2 linked regions of the Prosthecobacter debontii genome follow. The main gene of each other region encodes a partner of the protein of the gene in region 2 in a complex. Links are inferred from orthologs where the notes say so. Each region holds a gene or a part of one and is shown on either strand. Other genes may lie near its edges. The genes, in order: rpsG and tig.

Region 1 (15,765 bases), on a different replicon or contig from region 2:
TGGATTTTTCGGCCAATGGCCGGAAAGCATTGGCCGTGGAAAAGACGGGAGAAGTGTCTGTCTGGAGCCTTCCTCCTTCAGAAGGACTCCCATTGCCAGAATGCTTTTTGCGTTTTGCGGAGGGATTTGGCCGCTGGAGATTGACCTCAGAGAATGTCTTGCAGGTGATGTCGTATCAAGTGTTCGATGAAGCCCGCCGAGAAGTTTTGGCTTTGCCTGATGATCCCACCAATCCTCAAATCGCCTGGATGAAATGGTTGGCTGCCGATCCTGACGAACGTGCGGAACGGCCTGAGTGATTTTTTCTCGCTCGGTTGTAACGAATTGAAGGGAATGCGGTGGAAGGAAGCAGCGAGCCCTGCTTTCTATGACTTTCCCCCGGTCTTCTTACTTTCGATTCATCGCCCTTTGCTGCCTCATTCTTGGCAGCTCTGTGTCAGCCATTGGCCAGACCATCAACAGCATCCAAGTTCTCAATCGTGGAAACGAGGCGAGCAGCACTTACTTGATCGCGGCTGATAGCGTGGATGGCGATGCCAATACCAATCGTCACTATGTGACATGTTCCAGTAGCGTGACCTTTCCATCGGCGGGCACTTATCGTTTGCGGTATCAGTTGATCGATTCCTCGGGAGATGTTTTGACGGAAGTCTTCAAAGCCCTTGGGAGCGTCAGTGCAGGCGCCACGATCAATGACTCCTCAGACATTACGAGTTTTCCTTCGCGGATTGGCCCGTATGAGCGGACACGGTTGAAAGTCGAGGTCGCGCGTCGAGAGGCAACGGGTTCACCGCCTCCGTTTGACTTTGCTTGGTTCCCTCAGGCCAGCCAAACCGAAGCCACCGGGCGCGCCTATTATCACTTTCCCAGCGTGACGACGGGAGATCCAGAGCGCAATGTCATTGCCCAAATGACGGGTGCCACTTTAGCCGTGCGTCGTTACCTCGTCGATAGTGTGAGCGGAAACGAATACATCCACGCAGCGGCCGGGTTTCGCCTGCTTCGTTATGATGCGTGGGATAGCATCGTCAGTGTAGCGACCAACATCGCGGTGACTTTGAAGCTGGAACTGCGGCGCGTGTCCGATGATGGGGTGATACAGGTGCTCAACGATCAGGGAAACGCAGCGGATTTTACGGAGCGCCCTTTCACAGTTTCGATCTCGCCATGGGTATCCCAGAGCGGCATCAAGGTGCCTGTCACCGTCACGGCCTCGGATGTGGACCTGCTTGATCTGAGGCTGGACCCTGCCGAGTGGCTGGATTTTGATGAGCAGTATTATGTGAAGGTAACGGTCCTGCATGAGGAGGTTTTAGGACAACCGAAAGTCACCGGAAACGCTTGGGATACGTCGGATGCCCAGTTTTTCCATTTCACGGGCAAGCTGATATTCGGTGCGATCAATACTCAGTTCACAGCTTTGAATGGCTCCATCACGACGGTGAATGTGGCCGAGCCTCGACTCAACGTTCCCGTAGCTCAAGACGCAGGTGGGATCAGTGGGACGGAACTATGGACCTTTGGCACGGGACAAAACTTGGAGGTTCTGCTCAAGCCGGGAGGAGACGCGGTTTTCAAGGGAATGTCCGTAGAGGTGAGTGGTCCGACGGGAGAGCCAAATCTGCTCAATGGAGTCCAATACAGCTTTGAGAATCTGGTTTTGACTCAAAGCGGATTGGTGGGCAACGTTTCGGCCTGGATGCCTGTGGGCAGTGGATACAGCAGCACTTTGACGGAGAATCGGCTGCAAAATAAGCTAGGGCCTGTGGGGAGTGTGGCGCTCAACCAAAGCCTCGCACCCACCTCGTCGGTGGCCTTTTCAGGAAGTCCCAAGTTTTTCGTTCATGAAGAGACCAAGCCTTTTAAGACCGAGGCTTCAGTCATCACGTGGAGCCCAAGCCTGGGGCGTTTCACGCTGAATGCGACAGCGGTGCACTCCCTGAGGCGGCCTCTGGTGGATGCCATGGAAACCATTCCAGGTTTGGCCAATGAGTTCAAGACCAAAGCCTCCAACGATGCCTATTGGAATGAAGTCGCCACGATCAATACGACACCCTATCTCCAGGCCAGTGTGACCGGGGCTGCTCAGTTGCATGCGACCGTCAATCTGTTGCCTAACCGATTTTTCTCCACGCACTTTCCCAAGAACACCAGCATCAATTGGACCTCGGGTGTCGTGCAGATTCAGGGGGACTCCATCAATTCAGCCAACAGTAGCTTGGAAGGTGTTGCTGGCGTGACCGTGCCTTATGGGCGGCATTGCACGGAGGTGGTGGACGAGTGTCCAGGTGGGGAGAAGAGTTTTTACTACTATCGCATTAATCCTGATAGCAGTCGCCTGCGTTTCACCCCTGATGGAGGATTGCATGGGAGTGGGGCCACCGCTTTCTCACACCTGATCAGTTGGGGTGTTCTCAATGAAGAATCTCCGGCGGCTCATGAAGCGGTGACGCCCTTTCAACGCGGTAGTTTCTTGATGAGCGGTCATTTCTTGCCGACCACCCTTTTGCCCTTCGGTAGCGGTTTAACCCCCGCCTACATTCATCTGCGCGGCGTGGACCCCGCCAATCTAACCCAATCCGAATTGCCCGGGTCGGCGGCCTATGTGACAGGGACAGGCGATTATGCAGGTATGAATCTCAGGGCTCCAAGCTCGGATGCCGCGTGCTCGTTTCGCAGTCGCTTGGGAGGCAGTTTGTCAGACGCCTATGAGCTCACTTCCAACAGCAAGTTTTACCTTCGTTATGGCGGTGTGAGCGGCGTGCAGCAGGCTCTGGGGGGGCTGTCTTCGGCTACGGGATTGTTGATGGGATATCCGGTGGTGTTTGACACCTTCGGTCTGAGTTGGCTGAGCAATGAAAACATCCTTTCTCGCACCGATGGCTCACTTCTGGTTCCAGAGCCTTCGGATTTCACCCTGGCTTTTGATGATCTGACCTTCACTTGTTTAGGGGCACCTTCCATCGGGGGAATGGCAGGGGGCAGCTTGACGGAAGACTTGGATTACTGGCAGGCACCCTTCACCGCCTTCGGCCTGGAGTTTAAGCATGAGGGCATTTGTGATCCGTCGGCAGGGTTTCTAACCGTGGCTATGAGGTTGGCGGCCAAAAATATTTCGCAGCCCTTGACCGGTGTTTTGGGATTCCGCCAGAATGGCCAGGTCATTCGTCCGGCAGATCATCTGGCTGACATCACCTCAGAGTTACCGCTGCCTGCGGTGTTCCGGGTGGATGGTCCGAAGCGGACTTCCGAATCTCCAGCGGAGTCTTATGCATTCACGCCAACGAGGTGGGCTTATCTCAACCACGAAGCTGCGGATAGTCGTCCACCGGATGTCGATCGCGTCGGCTTTTGGAATCTGGTGGGCCGTATGGATGTGCCTTTCTTTGAGGATTTGAAAGTGCATGCGCATACGAGCGCCAATCCCGCCGAACCCTTGGCGAGTCTGCATGTGACGGGTGGATGGGGAGAAATGTTTACCGACCGGGACTTTGACGCTGCTCATGTGGGTTTCACCGGCAGCAGTCCGGCGAGTTATCGGAGCAGTGAAGCTCATCGCACCCATGCACATCAGCTCTGGTTAGGTCTCCTTGATTTCAACTACCCGCTGCAATGGAACAGCGCTAGACGCACCTTCAAATCTCCTTCGACCGTGCCTGCGGATCTTCTCATCATGGAGGCTCAGCATCGGGTGGATTATCTCAGTCCTGATCAGACTGAGATATCTTTCGGAGTCGAATACACGGGCCTACCCCGCATCAGCATCAGCAATGCCTTGACCAATCTGGTGGATGAAAATGTGGGGGTGGCGAGCAGCCTAGCCCGTTCTGCTGGAGATCAAGTTTTGGCAGGCATTGAAGGCGGAGTGGATGGTTTTGCAGACCTGTTAACGGATCGACTGGACGCGATGCTGGCGGAGACGGTGGCGGGAGTCGTCAATCCAGGCTTGGAGGTGTTTTTTGTTCACGTTAAGGCCGCTGCGGGAGAGGCGGTGGCGGCCCAACAAGATGTGCGTCAAGCCGTTAAGGATGTGGTGGATACTTACCTGAGACCCTCCCGGGAGGCGGCGGATCGGGAGCAGGTCAGTCAGATCGAGGGACCACCTCTGGTGCCGATCTCAACCCATCTCGCGTCCTGGGTAGGTGACCTGGATACACAGGCGGGTCTCGTGCCCTCATTAAATTTACGCTTGTCAGGGATCGAGACCTCGCTCTTCGCCTTCGCTGGAGATGCGGATGATCTTGAGAATCCACTCCCGAACGCCGGTGTTCTGGGGCGTGATGCTTTCGGAAGCCGTGCGGTGTTGGATGCTCTGGTGCAGAACCTCGTGACGGATTTGGCCCCTCAGTATGTTAATGTGATCCAGTCCGCGCCCCGTTTTACCTTCATCCAAGAGGCGGAAGGCGCGCTATCCCAGATTCAGGCTTCCTTTCTGGATATTCGAGAGGCCATCTCGGCCTTGAGAAAGCAACTCGATTTTGAACTGCCCAATCACGGGTTCTTGGACCAACTGACGGACTTACAGACGCAGCTTGATATTGACCTGCAAGGTTTGGTCTTGGAGGCGCTCGCCGATGCCGTGCAGGCTTATTTGGACGAGGTGTTGAATGAGGCCACAAGCACCTTCCCAACAGAAGCGGAGATGAACGCTTACCTGGATCGCTTGAGGGAAGATATCGAAAGTCGAGTCCGACGGGAGTTGCTGACTCGGCTGATGGCTACCCCTGCGATACGGGGGGTGCAGGAAGCCTTGCGGGCGAAACTGCAGGTGGTGCATCTCGCTTATCGAGAAGCGGTGGATGCGGCCTTTGACGAGGTGAATCAGATCATCCGCAAGGCGTTGACCGGGGCGCTGTCGGGCCTGGACGATACTCTCAATGGTTATGCCAAGGGGTTGGGGGATGTGATCCAAGCAGGACGCATCACAGGCCATGCCCATATTCAGGGCGAAGCCTTGCGAGAACTGCGGCTAGATGCACGGCTGCAACTCGGCATCCCCGATGAGACGCCGCTCAGATTCGATGGGTATGCTCGCTTTCAGCAGTTGGACAGTGTGGGGCCGGGAGGTTGCCCTGATATGGGAGGGCCATCGCCTGTCTCGGCGGGAGAAGTCACACTGGGTGCTCGTAACACCTCTTTAGAATGGCTCAGCCCGGGCGTGCAGGCAGACGTGGAGGCAACGGTGGGTTTCTATGCTCCTCAGGGCGTGCCTCTGCCCATCAGTGTTGGCGGACGTTTTGAGACGGTCGGCAGTATGGGGTTTGGCGGTGCGGAGGTCACGGATGTGAAAGGGACGGTGAAAATCGGCATGGCACCGGGGCAGAACGGTTTGGTGCTGGGAGAAAATTACGTCGGGCTTGCAGGGGCGGTGCGTTTGTCCGGCTCGGGGCTGGAAGGGTGTATTTTCTTGGGACGCGCTTGCACGCTGGAACCGATCCTCTTTCTCAATCCGCAACTGGGGAACGTGCTGGGCAGCGGAGGTTTCACAGGTGGATACGTCTTTGGTGCGGGCCGACTGCCGATCGTGGACTTTGGCTGCTTGTTGAATCTTTCGGCAGGGATTGGCGCGGGCGTCTTTTATGCCGCGGAAGGCCCGACTTGGGGGGGCGAAATGCAGATGAGTGCCAGCGGTGAGGCGCTTTGTGTGATCAGCGTCCGAGGGGATGTCAATTTGATCGGCGTGAAGCGGGGGGATGATTTTCGGTTCTCGGGTCAAGGCCGCATCAAGGGCAAGATCGGTGTGTGTCCCTTCTGCAAGCGGTTTAACAAAACGGTTCGCTTCACCTATCAGGGCGGCTCTTGGGACGCGGATTATTGATCTCGATGTGGAGGCTCAGATTTTAACTTTTTAGCTCATGAAGGTTGTTCTTTGTTTTTTGGTTTTGAGTTTCTCCTGGGTGTTACCCTGGATGGCATCGGCTCAGCTCCCGGATGATGTGGGTTTCATCTCCATGGTGGGCACCACGACTCAGGTGGAAGGGCAGTCCTGGGCCTATTTGCTCTGGCAGTCCACCGAAGACAGCTTGGCTGAGGGAAGCCGATTGGCGCTGTATCGTCGGGATACCCCGGCTGGATTGTTTCAGCGATTGGCCGTAACGGCGGATCAAGGTGATGAACGCACCCTCCAGGCCTTGATCCCCAGAGCTGTGCGTCTGGGTCAGGATGTGGAGGCCCTAAACAGCAGTCTGCGGCGGATGTTTCAGGATCTCGTGCCCAGCGAGGAGGTGTCTCTCGCCGCACGGCTGTCCGCGGTCATTCGAGGAACGCGCGGCGATACGGAGCGGCGCACCTCTCTGGCCTTCGTAGCCCGCAGTCACCCTCTGGTTGCCATGGCCTTAGGCCAGGCGTTGCCAGACCGTCTTCCCGCTCCAGGGAGCTACACGTATGAACTGCGTGAGTTTGACTCCGCGGTTCAGGAGGATATTCGAGTCTTGGGACGAGTCACGGTGGATACTTCTGCTGCGATCCGTTTGCCCGCCCCTGGGCGTCCTTATGTGATGCTCTTGCCGGATGCCCGAAAACAAGAAGGCCATCTTTCAGTCCATCTGCGTTGGGCCACGCCTAACTCCTTGCGTGAACTGGCTCTGAAACATTCCGGGTATCGCGTCTATCGGGTGACGCGTGCTTATGCGGAGAACGGTGCCCGCAAGTGGCAAAACACACCTCCGAGTGCCGATACCTTGCTGACGGCGGCTCATACGGTGCCTGACCAAGTGCACCAAGTGAATGCAGCGCCGATTTATCCCGATCAACTCATGGATGAGGGAGTTGGGGCGACAGGGGCTGAGAATCCGGGGGATCAGACCACCTACTTTTTTACGGATGACAATGATCGCTTCGATCCGGGTGGAGAGCCCCTGCCCAACGGAGCCCAGTATTATTACTTCGTCACGGCGTTAGACATCCTGTTGCGAGATGGCCAGGTTTCTCCAGGTAGGCTCACGACGATTTGTGATCGCATGAGACCCCCGGCTCCCGTCCAGGTTCGGGTGGTTCCTGAGGTGAATTATGTGAATGGCGAAAGCATTCAGCAATTGCTGGTGCGTTGGGCACCCGTCCAGGATGCAGATAGCAGTGTGTCCGCGTATCACGTCTATCGCTGGAGCAGTCTCGAGGAGATGCAGGAGAAGGGGAATCAGCCTGAAATGAATCGTGTAGCCATCATTCCTCATGATCCAGAAGCGAGGGAATACCGTTATCTGGATGCAGGCCATGGAGCGCCTCGTTTTCCTCCGCTTGAGGGTCAGCCCGACATCTCGGGGACGGGATTCATTTACACGGTGCGGGCGCTTGATTCCGGAGCCTGCGGGGCCAACGCCTCACCCCACAGCGCTCCTTCTCGAGGCGTGATTCGCGATCCTGAAGGCCCGGCAGCACCTATCGGGCAGGTAGTGATTCAGTGTCATCAACCTGTGGTGGAGTTTACCTCAGCGTCGCTGAAACCTGAAACCGGACTGACGGAGAATGCTTATCATCTGGAATTGGTGTGCGTGACTCCCTTTCAAGAGACCTTTGAATGGACGGAGTTTCGTTTCGGCGATGGGTTCACTTACGTGGCCAGCCCCGTGGGGCGTGTGTATTTCGGAGATCGCGGCACCGAGTCCCAGATCGCTCGGTTGCTGCTTTCACGGGAGGCTTGGCCCAACCAGATCTACTGTCGGGCTGCCCTGCGAGGTGGGCGCACCAGTGACTGGGTGCAGGCGACCGTTTCGGCTCCCTCCAAAGCCCGAGATCAGCGACTTCAGATCCTTTTTACGGCTTCACTCAACAGCACGCCGGCCATCGCTGGCGGGGCCTGTGGCAGCACCCATTTGACGACTCAGCCGGGAACGGATGACGTGTCTCCGATTTGTATGTCGGTGATGCCGGCACCTAGCACACGAGAGCTAAAGATCTATCGGCAGGTGGATGACGGGCCGCTGACCTTGGTTTCGGTTCAAGAAGTGACGCCCGGCACACCGGTGCAGTGGTGTGATGGAGAGCTCCCCGTGACCCCGGCTGACAATCAGTATTTTGTCCAAGGCTTCGATGAAAATGGTCAGCCGAGTGAGCTGGTTCGTGCAGGGGGGGAAATTCATACCGGTTCATCAGCCGCTTTGCCGGTGCCCATGTTGCTCCCTCCTGAGCACCTGGCGAATAACAAGGCACGCCTGAGTTGGTCATGTGCCTCTTATGGTGTGGAGCGTTTTGAGCTTTGGATTGCCAAGAAGCAAGGGGTACCGAACACGGGTTGGAGTGGCAGCCTGCTCAGTGACAATCTGGCCCTCATTCGTCCGACGCGGAATCCTTCGTCTCCTAGCCAGGACTTTGGCGTCTATCAGACAGGGCTCGTGGGTGGACTTGCGACCCTCCAAGACGGGGCGGTCTTCTATGTGGATGTCCCAGTTCAGACACTCCTGACTTATCACGTCTTGGTCCGTGCTGTGGATCGAGGCCGTTTTGGGGATCGCTTGGCCGGTGGTTTCTCCAACATGCAGGTCTTTCAGTGGAATGCGTCGGAGGTTAATCCAGGGATCCAGGTGCCTTGGCCTGCGCGAGATTTGCCCGACGCTGTGGCCGCGACGACGTTTCATCCGCGCATCAGGGCCGTGTATCTCCCGAAGTTGATTACCAATGGAGATTGGCAGGGAGTGGGGATTCGGATCGGTGAATACGATTATGTGGGAGGTAATAGCACCTTGATCAAAGTGGGAAATCCAGGGCCTACGGGGTTGCCCCAATATGCGCTCAAAGATCACATCGATCCAAAGACCATGCTGTTTCGGCGGGTCTCGGCCGCCGCCAACAGCGAGCGTGAGGACGAATTGCTCCCTTGTGTGCTTTACCGAATGCAGACGAGTTCGGCGGTGAGTTTGCTCCCCATCTCGGCGGATACGGCCCAGGCGTCTCCTCTGATGGAAGTCATCGCCCACACGCAAGAGACGGCGAATGCGGACAATGTGACTCAGATCCACGATCCTTTTATCAATATTCAGGTCAGCGGCATCCCTGGCGGAATTCATGGGGAGATCTTTTGGCTCGATCGAAACCCGGTCATCGCCGGGGCCTCCTACACCTACATGCTGGTCCGCTACGCCAAGAACGGAGAGATCGCCGAGATCCTGACCACCAACGCTGTCCAAATCCCATGAAGAACGTGAACTGGAACTTCCTACGGTGGATCTTATTAGCTCTCAGCCTGAGCGGTGGGGGGCAGGGGGCGGAGTTTGTCCACGAATCTCCGAGCGGCTTTACGACAGCCGGAGATGTCAATGGCGATGGACGCTCAGATGCCGTGCTGGTGGATCGCGTGAGTGGTGTTGTGACCGTGGGGATTCAGCAGGCCGATGGCAGCCTCATTTTCCGCCCACCTGTAGCGTCTGGAATTCCTGAAGTTTCCAGCATGGCGATGGGCCGCTTTCAATCGGCAGATCAAGACACCCTCGCACTCACGGCTCCCTTGGCGAATCGGGTGGAGGTGATTTCTCTCCAGGCAGAGGATCTGCTGCCTTTTCAGGCGCAGTATCCTCTGGCGGAACCGCAGTTCCTGGCTGCGTTTGGCGAAGGTGCGTTCGACGATATCGCTTTTGCGGGTGGCTCCATGGGGACGAAGTCTCTCGGTCTCATGGCGAATCTGCAGAACGGGAAATTCACCCCGACGGTGAGCTCGGTCACATCAGCCACGCTGAGCGGCTGGAATCCGGTGACGTTTTCTCGGACGGGGACGGTGAGGCTTGCTTATTTCGAGCAGGCCGTGTCTGCCATCCTTCGTGTTCACACATTACCCGCAGGAGACTATTCCGATCCTCTTTCCGTGAGTGATTTGCGTGCTGATTCGCGGCTCGCTTATGGTCAGTTCGACTCAGCTCAGAGTGACTTTTTCATCTATGTCCCTGGTCACGAGAAGGTGGACGTCTTGAGTGTGGCGGCGAACGAGAAGAGCTTTCTGCCGGGGCAAACAGCCGTCTTTGACGCACCAGTGACGCAGATGCTGCGGCTGAAAGGCGAGGCCGAGGAAGCGGATCAGATGTTGATTCTCTCTGCCGATGGGTCGGCAGGAATCTATGACTTCAGCCGCGCCGGAGGCTTCATTTTGGAGAAAGCACTGGATCTCACCGGAGATCCTGGGGCAGCCCAGACCGCTGTCGTTTTGGCTGACGGTTCCTTTGCTCTGCTGACCGGGCGTGGTGCCGATGGGGGACCTGTGGCTTATCGTCTGTATCGTCGAGGGCCTGAGGGCTACTTCGCCCATTCGGGGGGAACGCTACCACGACTCGGGCAGGGGAGTGCCATGTGGGGAAATGTGTTCTTCTTCAATGGGGTGCCTTTTCTGGAGGAAAACCCACGCTTGGTGGGGCAATGGAGCGTGGGGGATTGGTCCTCGGCGATGATTTTTGGAGCCACTCCGCGAGCCGATGGAGAATCCTTTGTGAGCAGCACGCTGGGGCTAGGCAGTCGTTTTACCCGCCAATTCAATCCCAAACCCATGGGGGCTATGGGGGCCCTGGCTAACCAATACCGCGATGATATTTCCCTGGCTCGGCTGGACCGAACCCCTCGGGTGTTGGGGGAAGTCTCCTCCGGCGTTGGTATTTCACCGAGCGGGGGAGTCTTCAGTGAAGCTGTGCTGGTGAGCCTGACCGCAGCGCAGCCCGGTGCTTCCCTGCATGTGCGGCGGACGGGATCAGTCGACTTTGAGCCCTATGGGGCTCCATTCTATCTGTTTCGGGAAACAACGGTGGAAGCCTATGCCAAACTGACCACAGGAGAGCGCACGCCCGTGACAAGAGTGGTGTTTCATTTCAACCAACCTCCCGAAAAGCAGGATGCGGATGGCGATGGCGTGCCGGACTTTGTCGAAGTGGCCCGGAACCTGGATCCCACCGGTGGAGCTGATTCGGATGGAGATGGATACAGTGATCTCGAGGAGCTTTTAGCAGGCACCTTGCTCAATGATCCAGAGAGTTTTCCGAATGAAGAAAGGGCTAACACCGCTGCTAAGTTAAATCTCGCCATTCAGCCGCTGCCGTGGGATGGCGGGTCTAACCATGAGGTTTACGCGAGCGTGGGGCTTGCTGTGGAGTGTCATGAAGTGGACGGAGCTTTGTTAGGTGCCGGCACGGCGGACAAGCCTTTGGATCAGCCGGTCGCGGTCTTTTCTGCTCAGCCCGCAGAGGCGCAGCAGCGTTTGTTAGTCGTTAGCACACCGCTGCATTATTCCCTGCGCAGTGATGGGGAAGGGGAGCGGCGTGGCAGGGAGTTGATCGGGCTGATCGAGGTGCCTCCGGCAGTGCCGATCGAAGTCGCCTACCAATACCAAGATGGAACGCTCGGAACCGAGGTGCAGAGCTGGATTACTGCAGCACAGGCTGCTTACCGCTCAGCCAGTCCGCCTCTGGTGATCAAGGCGGTGGGGGTGGATGAGACCCTGGCTTTTCTGCTCATGGAAGCACGCCTTGCGGATCTGTTGCAGTTCCGTGGGTTAGGCGGCTCGACGACGGGTTTCAGCCTAACTCCTTTTCGTGAGCATGAGTATCGGGATCCCTTTTTCCCTTCCACGGTGTCCAGTGCGGAACTGCGCAGCTTAGAACGTGCCGTGGGTGACCCGCAGTTTTCCACAGCGGTCCGCTTGCATGATCTGCTGAGACATTATGAGACGGTGGTGCGCAATGATGCCATGGATCCAGCCGTCGAACTGCTGAAGCGTCTCGCCCGTGAGGTTTACCGAGTGAGTAGCCAGCACCATGATGAAGAGCCTGGCCTGCTCAAACCACCTTTGGACGTGCTGCGGCAGTTTGTGCGTTTCATCAATCTCGACCAAGAATATGCCAACCGCGTCAATCTGACGGAGGCTGAACTGCAGCAGATTTATCCCATCCTCTACCCGCTTCGCTTTGATTCACCGGTGAGATCGCACGTGACTCTGACCCTCCAGATCCCAGAAGAAACGCCCCTGGACGGGCTGACCTATGCGGCGTCCGTGCCTGAGGGCGAGTTGTATGTGCTCATGGATGCCAGAGGACGTCCGTTTGAGCTCCCCGGGCATTTTCGGGTGACCCCAGGGAGCCAGTTTTCCATCACCGCTTACGATGATCTGCCCAGTGTCGGTGGAAAATCGGCCCTGGAAGTGCTTTCTTTGAGCCTAACAACCCTTCCTCTTCCGAGTTCCACCGATGCCGACGGCAATTTGTTACCCGATGAATGGGAGTTGCTGTTTTTTGGACGCATGGGGCTCAATGCCTCTCTGTCCATGGATGGCAGCGGCTACAGCTTGCTCCAGGAATTCCTGGCTGGCACAGATCCCACCGATGCCCAGAGCAGCCCTACGGGTGAAATTGCGACTTTCCGTTTCGGGCCTGTTTCCCAGGAGCGACAGCCTGACGGCAGTTTCGTGATTGAGTTTGCGTGGACCAATACGCTCTCAGGAGCCTTCGAGTTCGTCGTTCAAAGTTCTGCGGACTTGGTTCACTTCTCTCCCTGTGATGCAGAGATTCAGAGTCTAGGGGAGAATCGCTATCGAGCGATGGTTCCCGCCTCAGCAGATCCGCGTGCCTACTACCGGGTGGGTGTACGTCTGCCATAGGATCAGAATCCTATTTAGTCGGTGAAAGCGTCTTTGCATTGCCTGAGATTTCGGCGAAATAAGCCGCTGTGAGTAAGCACCACCACCACCATCATGAAGGCTGTTTCCGGCCAGAGCCTGAAAAGCTCCTCAAAGAGGCGATGGAACGTGCCCGCGGTGCTGGCCTACGGCGGACAAAAGCTCTCGAAGATGTCTTGAGCATCCTCATCCATGCCTGCCAACCCCTGACTCTGGCTGACATCGCCGAATCAGAGGAGCTGGATAGCGGGGCCGATAAGGCCACGGTCTATCGTCTTTTGATGAAATTGGAGGAGCGTTCCTTGATCCGGCGATTGGGCCTGCATGACCGCGCCGCCTACTACACGATCATTTTACCTGGTGAACACAGTGATTACCTGATTTGTAATGACTGCGGGCGGATAGAGAAGCTGGATATCTCCTGTCCGGTCGAGGCATTGGAGAAACAAATCGCCAAGAAGTCAGGCTTTAAAAAGCTCTATCATGAGCTCGAGTTCTTCGGTCAATGCCCGGAATGCGCTCAGTAAGTCGGCTGCAAAAAGCTGGTAATGAGCGGTTTACGCGGGTTCTGCAGAGGCATTGACTTGAGTGACACTCGACGGTTTGCAATGCCAAGTCCCATCGGTGGTCAGGCCTAACACGATCTATGGTATGTAGTCTAACCAGGATTGCGACGCGATCTAGCCGCCAAGAAAAGTGCCCGGAAAGCCGCATTTACTTAGCATAACTTAGACAATGAACTGTGAAAAAGTGCAAAAACAGTCAAAAAACATCTTGCTAAGATGAGGATCCATCGCAAAGTGCGCGCTCCCCGGCCCAGACGCTCCTCGTGAGTGTCGGCTAAACGATTCACGAGAGTGAGTCTTTCGCTATCGGAGCAGTGAACCGGAAAAACACTGTGCTAATCCCTGACAATAGGGGTGAGGCACTGTCTCTTCTGATTCCCGCCTGATTTGGCCATTAAGGAACGGAAAACTTTTCAGACCATGCCCACCATCAATCAACTCGTCAGACACGGCCGCAAAGATAAAGCGGTGAAGTCGAAGTCGCCTGCGCTTGAAAGCTGCCCGCAGCGTCGCGGCGTTTGCCTTCAGGTCATGACCCGCACGCCTAAAAAGCCAAACTCGGCTTTGCGTAAGGTTGCCAAAGTTCGTCTGACGAATGGTTACGAAGTCATTGCCTACATCGGCGGTGAAGGTCACAACCTCCAGGAGCACAGCATTGTGTTGGTTCGTGGTGGTCGTGTAAAAGACTTGCCGGGTGTGCGTTACCACATCGTCCGCGGAACTCTGGACTGCCTTGGAGTTGATAAGCGTCGCCGTGGTCGTTCTAAGTATGGTGCTAAGCGTCCGAAGAAGGGTGCTGCCGCCGCTGCTCCTGCCAAAGGCAAGAAGTAAGCCTCAGTTAAACTGAATCTCTGTTAATTACACACACGCCCCTTTACCGTTATGGCCCGCAGAAAACGAGTTTACGACAAGCCGGTTCACAAGGACTCTCGCTATGATAGCCAACTTGTGGCTCACCTGATCGCTCGCGTGATGCAGAGTGGTAAGAAGTCCCTCGCTGAGCGCATTGTTTACGCTGCTATCGAGCAGTTGAATGAAAAGTCTGACTCCATCGACCCGCTTGAGCTCTTTAATCGTGCGATCGATAATGCGAAGCCGAAGGTTGAGGTGAAGGCCCGCCGCGTGGGTGGTGCTACTTACCAGGTTCCTCTGGAAGTGAATACGGCTCGTTCCGAGTCTCTGGCGATGCGCTGGATCGTTGGTTATGCTCGTGGTCGCAAGGGTGTTCCAATGCACCGCGCTCTTGCTAACGAGCTCAAAGAAGCTTCCACGGGTCAGGGTTCCTCTGTCCGTAAGCGTGACGATGTGCATAAGCAGGCTCAGGCCAACCGCGCTTTCGCTCACTTCCGCTTCTAATCTGGCGCTTTTCACATCACGCTGAATCGTTCACACCACACTTTTTTGTCCCATGTCGAACCCTAATTCCCCTAGCCGCGAATATCCTCTGGAGCGCACCCGTAACATCGGGATCTGTGCCCACATCGACGCGGGCAAGACGACTCTGACTGAGCGTATCCTGTTCTACACAGGGATGATTCACAAGATCGGTGAGGTGCACGATGGTGCTGCCACCACCGACTGGATGGAGCAGGAAAAAGAGCGTGGTATCACCATCACCTCCGCCGCTGTGACGGCTCGCTGGAAGCAGCTTAAGGAAGAGGGAATCTTCAAGCTTCGTGAGCTGGAAGACATGCGGGTGAACATCATTGACACTCCTGGACACGTGGACTTCACCGCTGAAGTGGAACGTTCCCTTCGTGTTCTTGATGGCGCGATCTTCGTTCTTTGCGGTGTGGCAGGTGTGCAGCCGCAGTCTGAAACCGTTTATCGCCAGGCTGAGAAATACAGTGTTCCTCGTATCGCCTTCGTGAATAAGATGGACCGCACAGGTGCCAACTTCGAAAACGTGGTGAAAGACGTTCGTGAAAAGCTGGGTGCCAATGCCTGGCCGATCCTGATTCCAATCGGCGCTGAAGACAACCTCTCCGGCCAGATCGACGTGGTGAACCAGAAGGCGATCATCTATTCTGATGATGACCGTTTCGGCTCTACCTACAAAGTGCGCGAACTTGAGGGTGCTGAAATCGCTAAGGCTAAAGAAGCCTACGATGGTCTCCTTGATCAGGTCTGCAGCCATGACGAAGAGTTGGGCATGATGTTCCTTGAGGAAATGCCAATCGGCGTGAAGGAACTGAAGGAAGGTCTTCGTCGCTGTGTGATCGCTAATAAGATCATCCCAATGGCCGGTGGTTCTGCCTTCAAGAACAAAGGTGTTCAGTATCTGATCGACGCCGTCATCGACTATCTCCCAGGACCCCTTGACATTGAGCCTCAGAAAGGTCACGTCATTGATGAGCCTGAAAACGAAGTTGAGGCCATCCCAGATGACAACGGCAAGTTCATTGCCCTTGGTTTCAAGCTCTGGTCCGACAAATTCGGTCGCTTGGTGTTCTTCCGTGTCTATTCCGGTTGCGTCAAGAAGGGTGACACCATCTACAACCCCCGCACACGTAAGTCTGAGCGCGTGGGCCGCTTGATTCAGATTCAAGCCTCCGTCCATAAGGACATCGAAGTCTGCTACTCAGGTGATATCGCCGCCCTCGTGGGTGTGAAAGACGT
Region 2 (15,880 bases):
CATGCTGAATATCGTGATCGACTATCTCAGTGAAGATGATGAAGTGGCCGTGGTGACACGCACCACCAGCGGCAGGTCGGAGACGATTCAGCAACTCTTTCATGGACCGCAGCTTCAGGCCTTTCATCAACTGGTGAAAAAAGTGCCGGTGGCTGAAGATGTGGCGCGGTATGCCGTCCGACTGGCCGCTTCTTCGCGTCCTGGACGACCCGGAGTGCCGGACTTCGTCAATGAGTGGGTCAGTTGGGGGGCAGGAACGCGTGCCTCTCAATGTCTCGTTCTCGGCGGGAAAACCCGTGCACTCCTGCATGGACGTGCACATGTGACTCTGGAGGATATTCGGGCGATGGCTCAACCTGTTTTGCGACATCGTATTCTGATCAACTATCGAGCCGAGGCCGAAGGTGTAACGGTGGGCAAGGTGATCGAGAAGCTCCTTGAAGGAGTGATGAAATAATTCTGAACTTACAGTTATGCCTGCTTCACTCGACGCTGCCGCTTTGGCTCGCATCCGCTCTCTGGAGCTGCGGGCGAAAGTCATCGTCGAGGGGCTTTGGAAGGGCATGCATCGGAGTCCTTACCATGGCTTTTCGGTCGAGTTCAGCGAATACCGCGCTTATGTGCAGGGGGATGATCCTCGGGCGATTGATTGGAAAGTTCTGGCTCGTAGTGATCGCACCTTCATCAAGAAGTTTGAAGACGAAACCAATCTGAGATGTCAGCTCGTGGTGGATCACAGCCGATCCATGAAATTTGGTTCAGGGCCGATGACGAAGGCAGACTATGCGGCGACTCTAGCTGCCACGCTGGCTTTATTCCTGATGCAGCAGGGGGATGCTGTCGGTGTCACAACCTTTGGCCCGAGCCTGCAAGAGCATATCCCGGCGAGGAATCGTCCCGGCCACCTCAGGCGCTTGATGCTGGAACTGGAGAAGCCCGCGCCGGCGGGTGCCACAGCGCTGGATCTGAGCGTGAAGCAGTTGGCTGATCTGGTGCGCAAGCGCGGCGTGATTTGCCTCGTGTCTGATATGCTGGCTCCCGTGGAAAAGCTCGAGCGTCAGCTCGGTTTGTTAGGTGCCATGGGGCATGATGTGGTGGTGTTTCATGTCATGGATCGGGCGGAGATTGATTTCCGCTTCGATAAAGCCGCCCACTTCAGAGATTTGGAAACTGGAGCGGAGAGGTTCATTGATCCTTCCGTATCGCGAGAGATTTATCTGAACCGGTTAAACGTGCATCGCGACTTCATCCGGCGAGCCTGCGAGAGGCAGGGGATTGAGTATCATTGGACTCCGACGGACACTTCTTTGGAGCAGGTTCTCTTCGATTTCCTCTCCGTGCGAAATCGTAAGAAAGGAGGGCCTCGCAGATGAGCTGGCTGTTTCCACTCTATTTGTTAGGAGCTGCTGCCATCATTGGGCCGATCTTGATGCATCTGCGGCGTCGCCCTCCGCAGGACCGTATTGAGTTCAGCTCCTTGATGTTTCTGGAAGCACAGACGCCGATGCCCGTGAGCAAGCGACGGCTCGAGCATTGGCTGCTTTTGCTGCTGCGTTGCCTTGCTCTGATTTTGTTGGCCCTGATGTTTGCGCGGCCTCTGTGGCAGGCGGAGGAAACCGCGGCACTGGGGAAGAATGAGGCGATTTATCTCCTGGTTGATCGCAGTGCCTCCATGCGGCGAGCGGATTTATGGACCCAAGCCCGAGAAGAAACCGCCAAACTGGTGGCTGCGGCTAAACCCGGAGACCGCCTGGCCATCGCGACTTTCGATGGCGCTCTTGAGCCACGATGGACCTTCGCTGAGGATCGAGACTCCGCGAGTAACCGATCTGCTGTGGTTTCTCAGAGAATCGGCCAAGTGACCCCGGGCTGGGGCCGAACAGACTTGGGCAAGGCCTTGGTGGAAGCGTCATCGGCATTTGGGAGTGAAGCAGGCATGACCGGTCTGCGTAAGCGGATCGTGGTGCTGACCGATTTTCAAGAAGGCAGTCGGTTAGAGGCTCTGCGCGGGCAAGTTTGGCCAGAAACAGTGGCCGTGACGGTGCGACGTCTTGAGGTGGTGGACCAGGATAATCTCGCGCTTTCACTAGGGGCAACGAGTGAGGCATACGACTCAGCGGAGGAGGATCCATCCCCGCATCCACAACAGGCGAAGATGAATGTGAGAGTGCGTGTGAGCAATGCGCGAGACTCGAAACTCTCGGACTATACCTTAGCTTGGGAGCGAGGCGGCGGTGATCCCCTGAGGGGATATCTTCCTCCTGGGGTGAGCCGCGTCTTGGTGGCTCCACCCGTGTTTGAGGAGAAAAAGGCTTCGGTGCTGAGGCTGAGTGGGGATCGTTGGGATTTTGACAACCGTGTCTTTGTGGCCCCGCCGCAACCTCAACTGGTGGACCTGGTTTTCCTGGGTGATGAGAAGACTCGCGATGAGGCTGCTTCACCTTTGTTTTATCTGAGTCGTGCTTTGCAGCCGACAGCCACGCTGACACCAGAGCTTCAAGTCATCTCGCCTGAGGCAACGGCGCTTCCGGCAACCACCGACATCGTCTTTATCTCGGGTGCGGAGTTAAAAGCTCCCATGCTGCAATCCCTCAGCGCCTTTCTGAAAGCAGGGGGCTTGGTCGTTGCTGTGGTGGATGAACTGATGAAAACAGCCACGCTCGAAAGCCTGTGTCAGGTCAAGGGGATCACGCTGAGTCCGTCGCCATCTGCTCTTCAGTCGGATTACCTGATGCTCGCGGATGTGAAGACGGATCATCCCCTCCTGCGCCCGTTTGCGGATGAGCGGTTACGTGATTTCACCAAACTCAGATTTTGGAAACATCGGTTCGTGGATCTTCAGGGAGAGGCCGTGGAGAAGGTGAAGGTGCTGGCTCGGTTTGATAATCAAGCTCCGGCTTGGCTAACCGTGCCTTCGGGGAAAGGCAGTTTGATTCTCATGACCAGTGGTTGGCACCCGGCGGACAGTCAGTTGGCGTTATCAACCAAGTTCGTTCCTTTGCTCTATGGCTGGTTGGAAGCGGCAGGATTTCGCAACGAAACGTCTCCTTCGTTGTTGGTGGGAGATAGGCTGCCTCTGGATGCTGATATGACCCAGGTGATTGCGCCTGATGGCCAAGTTCTGAGGAGAGAGCCTGGGGCTTCTCTTTGGGCCGAGCAAGTGGGCATCTATGCTCTGCAGGGGCGTGGAGGTCATCAAGTGGCCGTGAATTTACCCCCTGAAGAAAGTCGCGTGGCTCCCTATTCCGAGGACAAGCTGAGGGAACTGGGGGTGAAGCTGGAGGTGATCGCGAGTGACGGAGTGGCTTCGCCCTCGGCGGAAGAAAAAGAGCGCCTGGCAGCTCATGAACAAGAGGGGCGTCAACGCGCTTGGCTCTGGTTGCTGGCGGGGGTGCTCCTGATGCTGGCAGGTGAAACGTGGTTGGCAGGAAGAATCCGAGAAGGGAGGGCGCAGCCAGCGTATTCATGAAAAGGAACCTTCATCGTTCGGTGACGCATGCGGGCCTGTGGCTTGGGCATAGGCACGAGGGTTCTCGTGTTAAACTCAGACTTAGAAAGGGGCCACGCTATGATTGAGCAACAGATCCTTCGAGAAAAGTTGCAGAGCGCGCAGCGCGAGTGGCGGCGAGCGCGAGCCCATCTTTGTTATTTCGGCGTCTATTTGTTGGCATCTGTCGTGTGCTTCGCAATTGCTTGGAACGTCCGCGATTTGCCTTGGATGACGGCGAGCGGTTCTTGGTGGCTGTTATTCGTTCCCGTGATCATCGCAGTGGCACTTGCGTCTTGGGCGTCACGGCCCATGCGTCTCCGAAGACAGGCGGTGCGGCAGTTGGAGCTGCAACACCCTGAGTTAGACGGCCTTTTGGTAACCGCAGAGGGGCTGCTAGAGAAACCGGAGCTGAATGTTTTGGAGCAGCGTGTGATCTCAGCGGCTACGGATCACGGGGCCAGCCATGATTGGTCTGCCACCCTCACACGATCTCGCGGTCGGACGTGGAAGGGGTTGATGTTTTTCGGGCTTTTGCTCTGGGTGAATGCGTTTCTGCTTATGAATCGTCGTTGGGAGCAGGTCCATGTCCAACCTGAGGCCGTGGTCGCCGCCGTCACGGAAACGAAAGAGGTACAACCTGGAGTGGTGACACTCACACCGGGAGATACGGAGATCGAGAGGGGAAGTCGTTTGATCGTGGAGGCCAAATTTGATTCCCAAGTGCCTGTGGATGCGACTTTGGTGGTGACTGAGATGAATGGGGACGAACGCGAACGACTGCCCATGAAACTCACTGTGGATGAACAGGTTTTTGGCGGGTTGATCGCCAGGGTGGATCGAGATGCCCGGTATCATGTCGAGTTCGCTGGCGGTCGTTCTCAGGAGCACCAGATCACCACCTTCATCTATCCTGCCTTGGAAAGAGCAGATGTGAAAATCACGCCACCTCCTTATGCTGGCCTGCCTACCAAAGAGTTAAAAAACACCCTCAAAGTGACCGCTATGGAGGGAAGCGATTTGGCATTCACTTTCAAGACCAACAAACCGGTCAAAGATGCCGAGCTTTTCGGTGAAGATAAAACCATCCTTCCACTCAAAGCCAGCGCAGACGATCCCACGCTTCTGACGGCCAGTCTCAAGGCAGAGAAGACCCAGAAATGGCGGCTTCATCTTGTGGATGCTCAAGAACGAGCGAATAAGAATCCCCCCTGGATCAGTGTGAAGGTGCAGTCGAACCAATTGGCTAAAATCGAGGTCGTGTTCCCCAAGCGCGATATTCAGGTGTCCGCCATTCAAGAGCTGCCTGTGGAGGCTCGAGTTTGGGATGATTTAAGTGTGACGCAGAGTGGCGTGAGTTTTAGCATTGCTGGGCGCAGCAAAGATGTGGTCTTCAAGCACAGTGCCACCCAGCCGGCCAAAAAATTGGAGTTGAAAGAGTTGTTAGATCTCGAGAATGAAAGCGCCGAGCCACGGCAATTGGTGAGTTACCATTTCTGGGCCGAGGACAAGGGGCCGCAGGGGGAAATTCGGCGAGCGATGAGCGATATGTTTTTTGCCGATGTGCGTCACTTTGAAGACATCTTCCGCGAGGCCGAAGCTCCTCCTAGCGAACCAGGTATGCCGGAGAAAAAGACGGACCTGGATAAGCTGGTGGAATTACAGAAGCAGGTGGTGAATGCCACTTGGCGATTGATTCGAGACACCAACGCAGGACGTGCCATGGAGGCGGCATCACCGGATGTGGATGTGGTGCATGAATCTCAAAGCATGGCTCTGGAGCAGACCAAAGAGCTGATGGAAAAAGTCGAGGATGCCGAGATCAAAAACGCACTGACAGAGGCCTGGAAAAGTATGAAGGATGTGTTGGAGCCTCTGGAAATGGCCTCTGCAGAGAAGAAGCGGTCTCCCTTGAATCAAGCACTCACTTTTGAGCAAAGTGCTCTGGAATGGCTGCATCGTGCCCAGAGCCGAGAGCATCGGGTGATGCGGCAAAACCAGCCAAGTCAATCCAGCACAGCTTCCGAAAAAGCCCGTCAAAATCAGATCATGAATCTGGAGCTCAAGCAGGGCGAACAGCGCTATGAGCAGGAGAGGCAAGCTTCTCCCGAACAAACCGCTGAGCAGCAAGAGAACCTCCAAGTGCTGAATCGGCTGAAGGAACTGGCACGGCGTCAGGAAGCCTTGGCGGAGAAGATGAAGGAACTGCAAAAGCAGATCGAAAAAGCCAAAACGGAGGAAGAGAAACAGGAGTTGGAAAACCAACTGCAGCGTCTGCAAGAAGAACAGGAACAGCTGCTGCGGGATGTCGATGAATTGAAAGATCGAATGGAGAGTCCTGAAAACGCCACCAACATGGCCGAGGCGCGTGAACAACTCGAGCAGACGCGTGAACAAGTCATGGATGCAGCGGAGAAGCTCAAGCAGCAGCAACTCGCCGATGCTGCCAATGCCGCGACGCGGGCTCAGAGAGAGCTCGAAGACATGCAAGAGGACTTCAAACAAAAAACAGCCAAACGCTTCAGTGATGAAATGAAGCAAGTGCGCCAACAGGCGCGTGAGATCGCGGAGGCCCAGAAGCAAATCAGTGAATCTTTGGAGAATCAAAAGACACCTCAAGAGAGCGGCGATACGAGCGCGACCCTGGAGAAAATGCTGGATGGCAGCCAAGTCGCACGGCAACTTGAAGAGCAAGGCACTCGGGTGAATGACCTCCTGGAAAACATGCGGCGGATCAGTGAACAGGCTGAAGGTAGCAACCCGCTTCTACATCGTCGTTTATATGAAGCAGTGCGGAATGCTCAGACAGGTGGACTTGAGGAGAACCTCGAGGAAGCTCGGATACAGTCTCGATATGGAAACCGTGCCGACGCTCAGGATGCCGAACGTAAAGCGGCAACGTCGGTGGATGAACTCCAGAAAGGGGTGCAGAAGGCTGCCGAGAGTGTGCTGGGGAGTGAGACGGAAGCTCTCCGTATGGCTCGCAACGAGCTGGATCGATTGATCAAGGAAGTAGAAGCTGAAGCTCAAGGAGGAGCGTCCTCCGACTCATCGCCATCTTCAAAAGAGGGGCAGCCTTCTCCCACCAACCAAACAGCTCAAGCTGAGAAGGGAGAAGCACCAAGCCGTGCAGAGGAAGGAGAACCTAAGATGACGGGGCAGGGGCAAGGCCAAGAAGCCGATCCCAAAACGGCTAATCAGTCACCTTCGCAGGAGGGGCAACCCTCAGGGCGCGGTCAGCCTGCCGGTGACGGCGAGCCACCTCCAAATCAGCAGAGCCAGCCCAACTCCATGGCCCAGAATCCCTCCCAAGCAGGTCAGGGCCAAGAAAAGGGACAAAGCCCTGGACAAGGTTCTGAATCGAAAGGCCAAGAAGGCGATCCGTCTTCTCAAACGGCGCAGAAGGGAAGCCCGGGAAAAGAGGGGTCTCAGACAGGTGGCCAACAAGCGAGTGCCCCAAATGCCTCGGGTCAGGGACAAGGGCAAGGAGCCGAGCAACCCGGCTCACAAGGGCAGAGCCCTGGGGAATCGGGCTCGCCATCCTCCAATCAACCGCAGATGGCTGAAGGTGGTCAGCGTGTCAACGGGGGGCAGCAATCCGGTGGAGGCAATTCCTCCGCTGGGGGAAGGAACTTGAGTGGCGATGATCGTCGCGGCTCAAGATCTGCCTCAATGGGCGGAGGAGGTTTCTTTTTTGATGAAGGAGTGGAGGTCGTGGATCGTGGTCCCTTGACTGGTGAGGGGTATGCGGACTGGTCCGATCGTTTACGGAATGTCGAAGAGCTTTTGGAACAGCCTGAGCTGCGCAATGAAGCGGCCAAGGTGTTAGATAATGCGCGGGCATTGCGGATTGATCACGAGCGTAACAATGAGTCTCCTCAAGCAGAGCATTTAGCCATGCGCATTACGCAGCCGTTGGTGGAGTTGCGGGATCGGGTCGCTGAGGAACTCGCGAAGAAGGGGCCGGAAAATCCTATGGTGCCGGTGGATCGAGATCCTGTCCCACCCGCATTTCGTGATTTGGTGAAACGTTATTATCAGGAGCTCGGCCATGGCAACTGAGGCTGTTATTTTTGAGGCATGAATCTGCGGGCAGCATGAGCTCTACTACCACTCTCATTTTCCAGCACCTTGAGCGTCTTTGGTTAGCTCTGGGGTTGCTTGTGATTGTGCTTGGCGGTGTGGTGTGGAGTTACCGTCGGCATTCATTGCGCGGAGTCGCGCGTTGGGCGGCTCCTTTATGCAAAGCCCTTGTGTGGTTGTTGTTGGCGGCGTGTTTGTTAGATCCTGTATGGTCGCGCAGACAGCCCATGAGTGGTGAGAATGAAGTGATCATCGTAGCGGATAATAGCGCGTCTTTGAACGTGGCGGAGATACCGGAAAGTGCCACGCGAGCGATGCAAATGCGTGAAGCTCTGGGGGCCGATGTTCAGAGTCCTCCGACGTGGTTGGAGGAGTTGGGGAGAATGTTTCGGGTCAAGACTCAAATCGTGGATGAGCGCCTTCAGAGCGTGACTCATTTTTCCAAATTGGATTTTTCGGGCAGCAAGTCGGAACTCCATGGTGCCCTGAGCACGCTTCGAAATGGGGGCACGAATAGCCGAGTTGCAGCCGTTGTGTTGGTTAGTGACGGCATTGCTACCGATGCCGTGAATGAGGTGGATCAGGCTTCGAAAGTGCCTGTATTCCCGGTGCGTGTGGGGAGCCAAAGCCCTCGTCCAGATCTTGCCATTGTGGATTACTCGGTGGCTCAAACGTCCTTTGAAGATACTCCCGTTACCATCACAGCGCAGATTAAGGGCCAGGGATTCGCCGACCAAGAGGTGGCTGTCTGTGTCTTGGATGAGCAGGGGAAGGTCTTGATCACCGAGAAGACTCGGGTGCCTTCAGATGGCGTTGTCCAGGTGGTCCGCTTGAGAGTGCCTGCGGTGAAGCCGGGCGTTTCATTTTATCGATTAGCCGTCATGGCCGGTGACTTGGTCGGCAAACCGGAGTGGAAGAAGCTGTCTCAAGAATCTACCCTGAGGAATAACGAGCGCCACATCGCCGTAGATCGTGGTTCAGGGCCCTATCGAGTGCTGTATATCTCGGGTCGGCCTAACTGGGAGTATAAATTTATGCGGCGTGCTTTGCTGGGTGATGACGAGATTCAGCTGCCTTCCTTGATTCGTATTGCCAAACGCGAACCTAAGTTCGAATGGCGTGGTCGGACGGGAGAAACGAGCAATCCCTTGTTTCGCGGTTTTGGTCAGCAGGCTGAAGCTCAGCGCTATGATCAGCCGGTCTTGATTCGTCTGGGAACCCGAGATGCGAAGGAACTGAGTGACGGATTTCCCAAGTCCCCCGAAACCTTGTTCGGAGAGTATCGAGCCATCGTGGTGGATGACCTCGAGGCCTCGTTCTTCACGCAAGAACAGATGAATTTGATCGAGCGATTCGTCAGTGAAAGAGGCGGGGCTCTGCTGATGCTGGGCGGTCAGGAATCCTATCAGGCTGGGGGTTACGACCACACCCCACTTGGTAGGATGCTGCCTGTGTATCTGGATCGTGTCAGCCAAGCGCCTGCGTTATCCAATGGTCGGTTCAATCTGACGCGTGAGGGATGGTTGGAGCCTTGGACACGCTTGCGTGCAAGCCGTGAGCAGGACGAGCAGCGGCTGGCTCAAATGCCCGGGTTTCAAGCCGTGAATCAAGTCTTTTCCATCAAGCCTGGAGCCAGTGTTTTGGCGACGGTGAGTAGTGATGAACAAGAGTCATTACCCGCTTTAACGGCGCAGCGCTTTGGGGAGGGAAGAGTGGCGGCGCTTACGTTAGGAGACATGTGGCGCTGGGGCATGCGTGATGAAGCGGCGAGTAAAGATCTAGAGCGTGCGTGGCGGCAGATGATGCGGTGGCTGGTGGTGGATGTGCCGGATCGTATTCAGTTGGTAGTGAGCTCGCTCGATGGTCGAGTGAAGCTGGAGACGCGTGTTCGTGACGAAGCTTTTCGTCCACTCGACGATGCGATGGTGAAAATCGAAGTGACGGGTCCAGAGGGGAAAAAATCATCGCTTTTTGCTGAACCTAGCTTACAAGAGGCGGGGCTTTTTGAGGCAGAGTTCTTTTCTCAGGTACCCGGTCCATATCGGGTTGAAGCCACCGTGGAAACGATGGCGACCGATGAGGGCCGTGGTTCTCCCATGATCATCGGACAGAAGGTCACGGGGTGGGCCCATGATCCAGTCGCGAAGGAGTTTGTCTCGCTGGAACCCCAAGTGGATTGGATGAAACAGCTGGCGGAGGAGAGCGGGGGGCAGGTGCTTGATCTCAATCAACTGAAGCAGCTTCCCGAGTTGCTCAACAACATCCGAGTGCCAGTGGAGGAAACCGTTACGGAACCCTTATGGCATGCACCTTGGATATTTGCTCTGATCTTAGGACTGCTCGGTGCAGAGTGGTGGATGCGAAGGAAAGGAGGTTTGGCATGAAGTCGAGTTGGTATTTGCTCCTCTGTTTTCTGACACTGGGAGTGCTGGCGGTGTCGGCAGAACAAACCTCGCCGAGTTCATCTCGTGAGGTGAATGTGTTGTTGGTGGTTGGCGCAGCCGGAACTGAGCAGTACGGCAAGCTTTTTGAGAGGCAGGTGACTGCTTGGGAAGAGGCCTGTTCGAAAGCTGGGCTTCCTATTCAGATCATCGGCCGAGGGAAGCCGGACGATGATGCCGCTCAGTTGGAGGCCGCATTAAGTCAGGCATCCTCTCAATCCACAGGTCAGTTCTGGCTGGTGATGATTGGTCATGGCACCTTTGATGGTCGCGAGGCCAAGTTTAATCTGCGTGGTCCGGATGTGACGGCACGCCAGATCAGCGATTGGTTACGGCATATGAAGAGGGAACTGGTGCTGATCCAGACAGCCTCAGCCAGTGGTGGATTCATTGCTTCGCTAACAGGGAAGAATCGCATCGTGGTGACAGCGACGAAAAGTGCGGATGAGATCTTTTACACGCGTTTTGGTGAGTACTTCGCACCTGCCATCGCGGGCCTAGCGGAGGCGGATTTGGATCATGACAAACAAGTGTCGGTCCTTGAGGCCTTCTTGTTTGCCAGCAAGAAGACGAGTGAGTTCTATGAAGCTGAAGGACGTTTAGCCACGGAGCACGCCCTACTGGAGGACAACGGGGATGGAGTCGGCACTCGCTTTGAGGTTTTTCAGGGGGTCGAAGCTACGGATCCCCAAGCGGATGGTCGGCGAGCGGCCCAAGTCGCCTTAGTGCTGAGTGAAGAAGAGCAAAAACTCACGGAGGCTCAGAGGCATCAGCGAGATGTTTTAGAAAGGGAATTGGATGCCCTGAAAAGTCGTCGGGCTGATCTAGGGGAGGACCGTTATTATGCCGATCTGGAAACCCTGATGCGCAAGTTGGCCGAGGTCTATCGGTAGCCCCTGAGGGTCAGATCAAGTCACGCAACTGGGTATCAAAGAGCTGTTGGGCCTGGGCCTCTCCTGCCGCAAAGTAAGAGGGCATCTCACGCCCAGAAAAGGTGCTGGGCCGGTTGTGCACGGTGGTCAGGACAATCGTCTTTTTGCCATGCATGGCGGCCAGTTTCACACGGTAGTCATGAAGCTGCTCGCTGGCGCATTGATGGGCCTTGGAGGCGAGGTGGAGAAAATTGAAGGGGAAAAGTTTGGGAGCGGGAGCTTCGTGATGAGTCACCCGATGCATGATGATGAGATCAATGTCGTCTTCCTCAAGCCAGGGGTCGATCGGGGCCTCATGGGCGACTCCTCCATCGAAACAGTGCATATTCTCATGGAAACGCGGCGCGAAGATGGTGGGGATACAGCAACTGGCGATCATGATCTGAGCCAGAGGACCTTGCGTAATGAAATGCGTTTTGGACGTTTCGAGATCGGAAACGGCGGCCATATAACGGGGCTGTTTCAGATCCTGGATTTGGATATTCCCTAAAACTCGAGTGAGGTAAGCGACTGCGCCATCGGTATTGAACGCTCCCACCGCGCGGTTGCTGAAACTGTTCACGATATAGTGGGTGAACCACGGGGTCCGACGCACGAAGGAGCGCCGAAAGGTGTGGGCGAGAACGGTTTGCCGAATCTGCTCAGGGCTGAGGCCTGCTGCATAGAGACCTGAAGCCACCGCTCCCGAAGAAGATCCTGCGACGGCCACAGGACGGACACCGAGTTCATGCAACCGCGTGATGAAGCCGGCGTGGGTGGCATAACCCAGGAAGGAGGAACCGAGAGAGATGGCGATGCGTGGTTTCAAGCCTCGGGGGGAGAGATGGGGTTCGTTGACTCAGCAGGTGCGGTGCCACGGATGAAAAGGAGACCTCCTAGAAGTCCCCAGATGACCGTCATCAGCCAACCTGCAAGCGAGGCTGAAACGGCCGTGGCCTCAGGAAGACCCGTCATGGCATGCACCAAGGTCTCAAAAGTCTTTTCCCGCACGCCGAGTCCAGAGACGGATAAGGGCAGACCTGCGGCAGTATCGACGATTGGCATGGCCGCCATCACCTCAAGGAGGGGGGCCTGACCACCGACCGCAAAAATGCCGCAGTAAAAAGAAAGGAACTGCGTGGCGAAAATGAAGACGGAGAGGACGACAGCGATGAGCGAGCAGCCCCAGGCGCGGCGGATGGCATCGCATGCCTGGGCGAAACTTTTCAAAGGAGGCCAACCAAGCATCCAAGGCCATTGGCGTTCTCCCCAGTTGTAAAGCCTCGGCGTGAAAGAGATCGCAGAGAGAAAAATGCCCACCATGGAGCCACCGACGAACCAACTGAATCCTTTCACGATAGCCCGGACTTCCGGGCCGTAACTGTCTAATTGGTTTCTGAAAGCGTAGCCGCAGCTCAGGAACAAAATCGCGAGGCCGAAAAGGCCCAGCATGTGATCCAACATGACGGAAACCATGATGGGCAGGCGGCGAGAACCGGGCCGCTTCATCAGAGCGAGCACTTTATAAGCGTCCCCACCCACGGCTCCCAAAGAAGTGATGTTGAAGAAGTTACTGATGACCGTGATGCGGAGTACTTCTCCCCCTGACACGGGATGTTCCTGGCCGATGAGCAGCACCTGCCAGCGGAGGGCATGAAACCAAGTGGATAACCCCACGAGAACCAGCCCTGCCAAAGTCCAACCCCAGTTGGTAATCATGGCCTGCAGGTGCGGTAGGATGGCCACCGTGAAGCGGTGCTCGCGGAAGATCATCCACAGCAGCACTGTGGTGATGGCGACTTTGACCAGGATAAACAGGGCCTTCTTCATGCGCCCGGAGTCAATCAGGCCAAGCCCGCTTCTTCAATAGCCTTGGCGATGCTGTCCACGCTGTGGAGAATCTCACGGGCCTTGGTTTGGTCGGTGATCTTGAGTTTGAAATGCTTTTCGATGGCCACTACGAGCTGGAGGGCATCCACGCTATCAAGCCCAATGCCATTGGGACCAAAGAGAGGGGCGTCATCAGCGATTTCATCCACACTGACTTCCAGCATAAGCTCGCTGGCCATGACTTCTTTGATGCGTTGGCGTAGGTTCATTCGTGAGAGAGCGGGGTAAGTAAGCAGGTTTTAGACAAGTGCGCCGTCAAGTTTTAGAGACGCGCCAGTCATATAGCTCGCCTCAGGGCTGGCAAGAAAGAAAACGACGGCAGCGATTTCCTCGGGCCGGGCAAAACGTCGCATCGGGGTCTCGCGTTTGACGGCCTTGATCTGTTCGTCACTCCATCCCGCAGGTAGGGCACCTTCAATGTGACCTGGGCAAATGGCGTTAACGGTGATGCCGAGGCGAGCACTTTCCTTCGCCAAGCTCTGCGTTAGGCCGAGCACGCCAGCTTTGGCAGCGGCGTAATTGGTTTGTCCCGCAGGGGAGTGCAGGGCGCTCAGGGAAGCGATATTGATGATCCGGCCCCAGCGCTGGCGCATCATGGGTTGGAGTGCCGCTTGGCACCCAAGGAAGACCGCGTTCAGGTTAGCATTCAGGACACCTGACCACTGCTCCTGAGTCATTGTCGCCAGGAGGGCATCATCATGATAACCGGCGTTATTGATCAGGACTGAGAGAGACCCCGCAGTGGATTCAATCTGAGAAAGAGCCTCTGCCCATGAGTCAGCAAGCGTGATTTCGAGCGGGCAGAGAAAGGCGCGACCAGGATAGGCGGCCGCCAGAGCCTCCGCCTTGTCCCGACGTTCCCTCACACCCAGAAAGACTTGGCAAGCAGGATCGCGATCCAGGAAATACTGGGCAGTGGCATTTCCGAGCACGCCATTGGCTCCAGTGATGAGGATGCGGCGGGGATCTGCGGGCATGGAAATCTGAGAGGGATGCGAAAACAGCGTCGGATGGCCGACGCTGTTTCGTCTTTGATCAAGGATTTGGCTGCATCAATTAAGCAGCAGCAGGGGCAGGGGAGTGCGTATCGCAGTGCTCAGGCTCTGGATCGGTTTCTTCCACCTGGGCGTTGTCCTTCAGGAATTGAAGGGCGCTTTCGAGAAGGAGATCGTCGCGCATGCGCTCGATCATGCCGTTCTTCTGGGCTTCGCTCATGAATTTCTTCACAGGCTTTTTCTGGCGGGCGGCCATGTTAGCCAAGGCGTAGGTCAGTTGTTCATCGCTGATGCTGAGGCCTTCTTTCTTCGCCACTTGCTCCAGGATGAAGCTGACTTTGACGCTCTGCTTGGCCTGATTGGTGGCATTGCTCAGGATTTCATCCTGCTGCTTCACCAACTCGTCTTGGGAGATGCCCTGCTGCATGGCGCGCATGGCGATGTCGTTCGTGCGGCGCTGAGCCTCGCGATTGACGATTTCCTGAGGAAGGTCGAACTCCACTTTCTCGAAGATGTGGGCGATGACTTGGTTGCTCTTGGCGCTTTCGCGAGCCTGTTCACGGCGGCGGCGGACGGCTTCTTTGACTTCTTCGCGCAATGTTTCTTCGGTCATGTCTCCACCACCGATTTTCTGGATGAAGTCCGCATCGAGTGCAGGCACGACCTTGTCTTTCACACCCTTGCAGGTCACGGCGAGTTCGAGGGTCTTACCGCGCAGAGCTTCGAACTGGAAGTCTTCTGGGAGAGCAATGGAAAGGGTGCGCTGCTCGTCTTTGGAAATGCCCACGAGGCCTGCATAGAAACCTGGGAGGAAGTCTTCCTCGGTGTCCAAGAGGAACCAGTTTTCTTCGATTTGCTTCAGGTGCTCAGGGGCTTCCGGCATGGCTTCGGCCAGAGGCTGACCTTCCAGAGTCGAGGTGAAACCCAGGACGACGGCGTCGCCATTGGCAGCAGGGCGCTCCACATCGGAGAAGGTGGCATAGCGCTCGCGCAGGTGGAGGATGTCGTGATCCACATCGGCATCAGACACTTCGATGCGTGGAAGCTTCACCGGGATGCCTTTGTAGTCAGGCAGCTCGAATTTCGGAGCCAAGCTCATTTCAGCGCTGAAGCTGAAGCTCTTGTCGGTGTCGTGATGGATTTTATCGGTCACGGACAGGATGTTCAGGACTTCCAGGCCCTCATTCTTGATGGCGGTGCGGAGACCGTCGTTGATGAGCTGCTTTTCAAGTTCGCTCTGGATGTCGTCGCCGAAGCGCTTGATGACCGCTGCGGCGGGGGCTTTGCCTGGACGGAAGCCTGGCAGGCGCACTTGGCTGGCGAAATAGGACGTGATGGCGGAGCGCTGTTTAGCGACTTCTTCGGCTGGCACGCGGATGTGCGCGACAGCGCGGCAGTTAGGCTGGTGTTCGACGTTGATGTTCATGGCTTGAAAGACGAGGCTCGAAAAGTCCTGTCCGACATGGCGGCTGGCAAAGCGCCCAGGCCGGAGGGGCGCGAAGGCTAGAGCAAGTTGGTCGTTTTGACAACCCTGGAACGAATGTTGTTAGAATCCGCCCGCCCCGGCTAGTCCCCCAGCCCGTGTTTCACGATGAAATTCAGCATCTTTTCAGACTCGAAAAAGCCAGGATCGAACTCGTGACCCTTGCCGGGAACAATGACCAATTCCATCGCTCCACCGAGAGCTTTGTATTTTTCAGCTAAGGCTGCGCTATTGGCTTCAATGGGCACCACCTTGTCCGCATCCCCATGGATGTGTAGAATGGGGATGTGAGCCGCGGCGATGGGGGCCAGTCTTTCGATGGGGGTATGCTGGGAAATTTGCGCGTTCAGTTGTTCCTGTGTGAGGCCATAAGATGGAGCTGCGCGCTCTAGGCCGGGATAGCTGCGGATGTCACAGACGGTGTAGATCCCGGCAATGCAATTGACCCACTCGGGATGATCGGCGGCCAGATTGTAGTGATTCAGCCCGCCGCGACTCTGTGCGATAAGGCCCACTTGAGGTGCGAGTTTGTATTTTTCGCGTAAATGATGGTAAAAGGTGGCGAATTGCTCCCGGCTCTTGGGATTGGC

Evidence for each region.
Region 1: the proteins of tig (region 2) and rpsG are in contact, whole or in part, in a crystal structure (PDB 3GTY), measured with the Thermotoga maritima proteins. The link is inferred for Prosthecobacter debontii from one-to-one orthologs. Residues at the interface, in WP_004081061.1 of Thermotoga maritima: Glu122, Val124, Val129, Leu130, Tyr133, Glu188, Gly259, Ile262, Tyr263, Glu266, Ser270, Glu273, Gln274, Glu277, Arg308, Gln311, Ile312, Ser315, Tyr316, Glu325, Arg329, Arg336, Leu363, Phe366, Trp367, Arg373, Leu377, Arg381, Leu384, Glu387; in WP_004081843.1 of Thermotoga maritima: Lys34, Lys52, Lys55, Glu59, Arg62, Gln63, Glu66, Asn67, Lys69, Val71, Arg95, Ala109, Lys110, Lys111, Gly112, Arg113, Pro114, Glu117, Glu121, Ile124, Ala125, Tyr127, Asn128, Asn129, Thr130, Gly131, Lys135, Asp139, Arg142, Met143.

What each region holds. Positions count from the first base shown.
Region 1 is NZ_FUYE01000020.1:21,660-37,424, reverse strand. Bases 13,052-15,765 are described here. They hold rpsG (30S ribosomal protein S7), read left to right. Parts: upstream 13,052-14,028; coding sequence 14,029-14,502; downstream 14,503-15,765. Other genes in these bases: fusA (elongation factor G), read left to right, coding at 14,555-15,765; rpsL (30S ribosomal protein S12), read left to right, coding at 13,567-13,977; B5D61_RS21910 (Fur family transcriptional regulator), read left to right, coding at 13,052-13,107. Also shown: B5D61_RS21930 (WD40 repeat domain-containing serine/threonine protein kinase), read left to right, coding at 1-299; B5D61_RS21925 (hypothetical protein), read left to right, coding at 368-5,818; B5D61_RS21920 (fibronectin type III domain-containing protein), read left to right, coding at 5,856-9,131; B5D61_RS21915 (chitobiase/beta-hexosaminidase C-terminal domain-containing protein), read left to right, coding at 9,128-12,562; more of B5D61_RS21910, read left to right, coding at 12,703-13,051.
Region 2 is NZ_FUYE01000002.1:428,862-444,741, reverse strand. Bases 13,052-15,880 are described here. They hold tig (trigger factor), read right to left. Parts: upstream 15,234-15,880; coding sequence 13,869-15,233; downstream 13,052-13,868. Other genes in these bases: B5D61_RS04170 (exo-alpha-sialidase), read right to left, coding at 15,374-15,880; B5D61_RS04180 (SDR family oxidoreductase), read right to left, coding at 13,052-13,789. Outside these bases: B5D61_RS04225 (AAA family ATPase), read left to right, coding at 1-457; B5D61_RS04220 (DUF58 domain-containing protein), read left to right, coding at 474-1,373; B5D61_RS04215 (vWA domain-containing protein), read left to right, coding at 1,370-3,469; B5D61_RS04210 (hypothetical protein), read left to right, coding at 3,800-7,549; B5D61_RS04205 (glutamine amidotransferase), read left to right, coding at 7,585-9,954; B5D61_RS04200 (hypothetical protein), read left to right, coding at 9,951-10,904; B5D61_RS04195 (patatin-like phospholipase family protein), read right to left, coding at 10,915-11,751; B5D61_RS04190 (lysylphosphatidylglycerol synthase transmembrane domain-containing protein), read right to left, coding at 11,748-12,752; B5D61_RS04185 (phosphopantetheine-binding protein), read right to left, coding at 12,767-13,021. UniProt on the Bacillus subtilis protein: Involved in protein export. Acts as a chaperone by maintaining the newly synthesized protein in an open conformation. Functions as a peptidyl-prolyl cis-trans isomerase.